3 regions of the Paenibacillus sp. FSL F4-0236 genome follow, and region 3 is predicted to be linked to each of the others. Evidence: riboswitches for the same ligand, from Rfam matches in the RefSeq annotation. Region 3 holds a riboswitch; each other region holds the start of a gene.
What was found. Region 3 has a riboswitch for cyclic di-AMP ahead of NSQ29_RS27240 (3D domain-containing protein). Riboswitches for the same ligand answer to the same signal wherever they lie in the genome.
Positions count from the first base shown of each region.

Region 1 (2,203 bases), 5.9 Mb from region 3:
TTTGTCGCGGGCTTCCGCCTTGCTGATGACAGTAGTATCTTCCCCGGCAGGGCTATTTAGCACCGAGGGAGCAATTTGAAACATAATAAATAGAATAAGACCGATAATGCCCGAGATGATGAGCCTCTTGGAGAGGGCACGTTGCTGTAAGGGCTGGCCAACGGGATTCATGTAACGCCTCCTTGTAAACTGACAATGTTATGTTCCATTATAGTATTAGTGCCATGATAGTTACAAAAATCATCGTATATTCTTTTTATGGGTAATAGAGATATTATAGAATAGGTAACTGAATATATACCATGAATTTAAGGTGATTCTTTCTTCATTTTTCATGAAAATCGATGCAATTGCAGGGAAAACACGGAAAAGTGATGAGAAAAGGCACTCTTAGTGGTACATCCTCTCCAAACCGCATTTTTCATATGAATCACCATTAATAGTGTCTTTGTGATTTATCGAAATAACATATATAATTTGTATGCAATTGTATATAGCCGAATTTCAGGTGAAAACGGGGGAACCATAAGAAGTAATGAAAAGATGAGTATACGCCATAGGCGTTGTCTTTATTCATCAGGGGTGAATTTCGTTCTAGGAACGAATAGGGCAGCCTGCACAGTCCGAATCCGTCAGCTAACCTCGTAGGCTAATTTACTGCAGGAACCAAGGGTAGCATTGGTTTTCCAGTGCTTTTTTTGTTGGAATTCTTTAAATTTTGATAAGAGGGTGAGCGTAGTGGCTTCACAGTTTCGCAGGGTTTCTGAATCAAAGTTCCTGAAGCTCTCTCCGCCTCAGATTATGGTGCTTGGTTTTGCATCGATCATTCTGATTGGAGCCTTGCTGCTAATGCTTCCCATTTCGAGTACCAGCGGGAATGCTGTTAGTTTTATTGATGCGTTGTTTACTGCAACATCGGCCACCTGTGTGACAGGACTTGTGGTGCTGGACACCGGGACGACATTCACCATTTTTGGGAAAACCGTAATTATGGTGCTTATCCAGGTGGGCGGCTTAGGGTTTATGACAATGGCGACCTTATTTGCCATGATGATGAAACGCAAAATTTCCTTGCGGGACAGACTGATCCTTCAGGAAGCAATGAACCAAGGCTCTATGGAGGGGATTGTTCGACTGATCCGGAGAGTACTTATTTATTCCTTGGTCATCGAAGGCTGTGCAGCGGTGCTTCTGTCCATACGCTGGGCGTTTGATATGCCACTGGGAAAGGCCATTTATTTTGGAATATTTCATGCGGTGTCTATGTTTAATAATGCTGGATTTGATATTTTCGGGGATTTCCGGAGTTTAACCGATTATGTATATGACCCGCTAGTGAACATCGTGGTGATGTTTCTGATTGTCTCTGGCGGTATTGGTTTTATTGTCATGTCGGATCTGGTGGAGTTTCGTGTCAAACGTAAATTATCTTTGCATAGCAAAGTTGTACTCTCCACCACTGCAGGGCTTATTCTTATCGGCGCTTTGGTTATTTTTATATTTGAATTTACGAATCAGCGCACACTGGGGAATTTAAATTTCGGCGGCAAAATATTATCGGCATTCTTTCAGTCGGTATCGCCCCGAACCGCTGGCGCCAATACGGTGGATATTGCCGGACTGCGGCAAGCCTCACAGTTCTTTATGGTTATTCTTATGTTTATTGGTGCATCTCCAGGATCAACAGGTGGCGGGGTCAAGACTACAACCTTTACGATTATGATTGGTGCAGTAATCGCGATGCTGCGCGGACGTGAAGATGTTGTACTGTTCCGTTACCGATTGGCGCAGGAGCGTATCTATAAAGCGTTGACGTTAACATTACTCGCTTTGCTATTGGTCCTCACGGTGTCGATGTTACTGTCCACAACAGAGGATAGTAATTTCTTAGCGATATTATTTGAGACGACCTCAGCTTTTGCCACGGTGGGACTAACCATGGGGCTGACACCTGAACTGTCTATCTTCGGCAAGATTCTGATCTGTCTGACCATGTTTGCAGGTCGGCTAGGTCCATTAACATTAGTGTATGCGCTTGGACCTAAACAGGGTAAACCATTGTATAAGCACCCAGAAGGTAAAATAATTATTGGATAGGAGTTAATCCGAAATGAAAGCACAGCAATTTGTAGTAATCGGTTTAGGCCGCTTTGGCTCAAGCCTTGCACTTGAGCTGATGGAAATGGGCTACGAGGTGCTCGGC
Region 1 is NZ_JBBOBK010000001.1:182,385-184,587, forward strand. It holds gene NSQ29_RS00825 (CPBP family intramembrane glutamic endopeptidase) at 1-171, opposite strand, end outside; cyclic di-AMP (ydaO/yuaA leader) riboswitch at 486-667, shown strand; gene NSQ29_RS00830 (TrkH family potassium uptake protein) at 802-2,097, shown strand; gene NSQ29_RS00835 (potassium channel family protein) at 2,111-2,203, shown strand, end outside.
Region 1: linked by a shared signal. The riboswitch ahead of NSQ29_RS00830 (TrkH family potassium uptake protein) and the one ahead of NSQ29_RS27240 (3D domain-containing protein) in region 3 are both predicted to bind cyclic di-AMP.

Region 2 (2,203 bases), 560 kb from region 3:
ACATAATTTAGACTTATCGGCTCAAGTAGCCCTTGCTGAGTTCCCCAATAATAGTGTTTCATTCCTTTCACCCCGTCCAGCATGCTATCACCCTATAGATTCAGGTAACGCAAAAACCGCAGCAAGAGGAGGACCTCTGCTGCGGTTTTGGAATACAGGTATACACACACCTGTGCCAAAGCGTGGCGGATCAAGGGTCTCTCTCTTTACGCTTACGAGGTTAGCTGTCGGATTCGGACGGTGAGAGTCGCCCTACCTATGTGAGACTTGAACAGTCTCCTTCGGATTCACCCCAAGTAGGCCATGTGGCCTGATGGTTCCCCCGTTCCCTGCAAATGCAGGAACTCAGCGTTGAATGTATTTCGTGAAATAGATTCAACCCGAATCATACTCTTTTCAAGGTGTTTCTGTAAAAACAGAAAGTGTTCTTTTGAGCGCAATTTAAACCAAATCCTGCCTACTACGACGGAAAAGGGAACCAAATAGGTATTTATTGCGAGTTATCGGGCTTCTTCCTCGCTTAATCTCGACTTCTTGTTTTCTTACCTATAAAGGCGATTTTTTAAGATTTCTACATTTGTGGTGAATAAAATCACATGGTATGCCCGCTTTTCGCTAATGGATTAAAACTCGAGTAAACAAGAGATATAGAGAGATTGGATATCAAGTAAGCGCTATCCGATACGAAAATAGTTTTTAATTTGCATTATTTTGGCATCAATCAGGTTTTACAATTCTTCCTGCATAAGGGTATGATTACTCCTGTTTCAACAACAATCGAATATTTGATCCGCTTAATTTCCGTTAAGGAAAGCGGGGGAACCAACAATCGGCAGACGATGTGAGAGTCGGAAGCCGGTTATGGGGTGAATCCTGTAGAAGATGCGAGTGAGCTCGCATCTTCTACAGGTAGGGCGACTCTCACCGCCCGAATCCGACAGCTAACCTCGTAAGCGTATGGAGAGAGGATGAGTGCAATGTGACCGCTAGCGAGCCACAGAGGAGAATCCTTTGTGGCTTTTTGCTGTGCTTTTTTAAGCAAAGCATTTATGGAAAACCTCACGAAGAGGTCGTTATATTCATCATTAGCGGTAGCTTTTCTTTCAAGATCAGGGTGATCAAGTTCTGATCTTACAAGCAAAGCATTTGAGGAGAATAAGAGATGACAGATCAGAATGAATATGTACTGGTATGTGCGCCAACGAAGGCAGGCGAACATTTTATTAAGCTTCTAAAATTCAGAGGCATTAAGATGGCCGGATTGACCAACAACTTGCCTGAGAAGGCCCTACTCGAAGAGATGGGGATTGAACAAGTCGTTCTAGTTGATACCCGCCATCAGAATACTTGGTTTCGCCCGCCGTTCCCGGTAGGACGGGTATATCTGTTCGAGAGCAGCTTTACGTTATGCTGCCGCTACATTCAGATGTGCCGCACCTGGACGACACAGCCGATTTTTGTAATCACAAGCTCAATAAATCCTAGATTGGTCTATAAAAGACTTGGTGCAAGTTATGTAATCTATTCTCATAGTGGTGATGCTGATTTTCTAATCGATAAATCACCTCATCAAGGATAAAAGAAGGAGTGCGGGAGATATGATGGATCTGTATATGGTGGCTTCGTTAGCTGTAATTTACGGGTTGTTTTATGGATTTATGCGCTGGTGCGCAGGTGTAGTTGAGGATACAGGGAGGGATAAGTTGTGATTCTAGTAATCGCTGTTACCCTACTGTTGTTTGTATATCTGGTTTACGCATTGATTCATCCGGAGAAATTTTAAGGAGGGGCATTCATGGGCATTTTGCAAATAGTTGCTGTAATCGTAATTCTTATCTTGCTGGTTAAGCCGATGGGCACGTATTTATATTATGTATTTTCTAATGAACCGAACCGTACGGATCGATGGTTTGGAGGCATGGAAAAAGGGATTTATAAGCTGATCGGCCTGAAAAAACGGGACGGAATGTCTTGGAAGAAGTATGCGCTCAGCTTTGTGTTAACAAATATCGTATTGGTTACTTTCAGTTACATTGTTCTTAGATTGCAGCGGGGATTGCCGTTAAACCCGAATGGAATTACGGATATGGAACAGACGCTTTCATTCAATACAGTGATCAGCTTTATGACCAATACGAACCTGCAGCATTATAGCGGGGAGACGGGGCTTTCGTATTTTTCACAAATGGCTGTCATCACGATG
Region 2 is NZ_JBBOBK010000001.1:5,544,381-5,546,583, reverse strand. It holds gene NSQ29_RS24750 (hypothetical protein) at 1-62, opposite strand, end outside; cyclic di-AMP (ydaO/yuaA leader) riboswitch at 196-361, opposite strand; cyclic di-AMP (ydaO/yuaA leader) riboswitch at 782-972, shown strand; gene NSQ29_RS24745 (hypothetical protein) at 1,163-1,579, shown strand; gene kdpF (K(+)-transporting ATPase subunit F) at 1,706-1,783, shown strand; gene kdpA (potassium-transporting ATPase subunit KdpA) at 1,796-2,203, shown strand, end outside.
Region 2: linked by a shared signal. The riboswitch ahead of NSQ29_RS24745 (hypothetical protein) and the one ahead of NSQ29_RS27240 (3D domain-containing protein) in region 3 are both predicted to bind cyclic di-AMP.

Region 3 (2,203 bases):
AAGAAGGAGATCTCGATTGGATCGCTTCTCTATGCAGTCATAAAAAAGTAGTGGCTATTGGTGAAATCGGACTGGATTATTACTGGGATACTTCTCCCAAGGATGTGCAACATGAAGTTTTTCGCAAGCAAATTGGACTAGCCCGTGAATTAAATATGCCGATTTGTATTCATGATCGTGATGCCCATGAGGATGTTGTACGGATTTTACGGGAGGAAAAAGCAAATGAGGTTGGAGGCGTGATGCACTCATTCTCAGGAAGCTGGGAAACAGCTAAAATGTGCTTGAATCTTGGTTTTCATTTATCCTTTGGAGGACCCATTACGTTCAAAAATGCAAGAGTGCCAAAAGAAGTGCTTGCGCAGACCCCACTAGACCGATTATTGATCGAAACCGATGCTCCATATTTGACTCCACACCCCTTCCGCGGGAAGCGAAATGAGAGCGCTCATGTGAAGCTTGTAGCAGAGGCAGCAGCTGAAATTAAAGGGTTAACATGGGAAGAATTGGCTAAAATAACGTATGCGAACGCACTGGAACGATTTGGGATTGAGTGAAAACGGGAGCAAAACAGGCGAAAAATAGAGAATGGCCGATATATTAAACTTTTTTAATATAAAAACGGCTGAATATTACAATATTTTAACCATATTTTTGCGTAAACGTGGTTGAATCGTCCTTTACAACATGCATCAAAACAGGATATCATCTTTTCAGTGATGTGAGCTGTGTTATAGTGACAGCCATTGATTCATGGATCGTCTCGCTGAGTCTCCGTATGGAGAACGGGGGAACCAATATTGACCTGCCGCATGCCTGTATTTTAAATACGGTTTAGACGTGCCGTAGGACAGTATTTGATTTCTTCACGTGGTCTTTGGGGTGAATTTAAGGGCAACCGCCATGAGCGGGTGACCTGAAATAGGGCGTCTCTCTTTCGTCCGAACCCGACAGCTAACCCCGTAAGCGCAAGTAAGAGAGGCAACCTCGTGCACAAGCATTCTCTATTCTGATATTGGAGAAGCCACGAAAGAGTCCTCAGTTGAACTCTTTTTAGGCTTTTTTATTTTTGAATAAATAGAATGTTGCCCACATACTGTTATATAACAGGGGTGGGAGTAGCTGTGCCGAGCAGGCGATCCATGAGCAGGAGACGCTAAGTTATTACGTGCGTGTCCTGTGACAATCTCAAATAGTTTCGTCAAAGGAATTCAGTCCTCATGATATACAATTGACGACGGGGCTATGTAAGGAGGATGGAGAGAATGGGCGTATTCCAACCAGAAGTATCCCATGATTCGCAGTCATCCAGCAGGTCTTTCGCATTACGGTGGGAGCAAGTAAATACTCGCGTACTTTTACTTGCAGGCGTGATTTCAGTCGCTATCGCGCTACTTATTCTGCTGTACGTACACGGTCAAAGTAACAAACAATTATTTTTAGTAATAGACGGGCAAACACAGACGCTTGAAACGCGAGAAGCGCTTCTTGGTGATGTGTTGGAGAAAGAGCAAATTTCGCTGCAGCCGCATGATGAACTATCTTTAGGACTGAGTGATGAAATAAAAGACGGTGACCGTGTCGTTATCAATCGTGCGCAGAAAATTAGTCTTACTGCGGATGGAGCAACAAAAACGTTATATACGACCGAAGACACAATTGGTAAAGCAATTGAGAAAATGGGCATTACCCTAGAAGGTCATGATAAGATTTTCCCTTCGTTAGACACCACCATTTCTGCAAACATGGAGGTTAAGATTGTTCGCATCAACAAACAGACTGTACAGCGATCAACTAACTTACCCTTCAGAGTCATCAAGACAGCAGACCCCTCCCTTACTGTGGGAACAGTTAGAGTGGCACAGGCAGGCAAACCAGGCGTCATGATTCAGCATATTGAAAAGATCTACCAAGACGGAGAACTGGCCTCTATGCGCATGATTGGTAAGGAAGTACAAACGGTAACGAAAGATAAGATTATTGCCGTTGGTACCAAAGCACTTCCTAAGCCGGCTGTAGCTAAGACTACAACAACTTCCAAATCAAACACCACTTCAAAAACGGCTAAGGTTAGCGCCAAGACTAATAACGTCACTAGCAAGGCTGGCGTAGACTTTGAGTACAAGAAGATGATTAAGAACGTCTCCATGACAGCTTATTCATCAGAAGAGCCAGGTATTGGTACCAAAACTGCCTCCGGAAC
Region 3 is NZ_JBBOBK010000001.1:6,106,434-6,108,636, reverse strand. It holds gene NSQ29_RS27245 (TatD family hydrolase) at 1-557, shown strand, start outside; cyclic di-AMP (ydaO/yuaA leader) riboswitch at 755-984, shown strand; gene NSQ29_RS27240 (3D domain-containing protein) at 1,266-2,203, shown strand, end outside.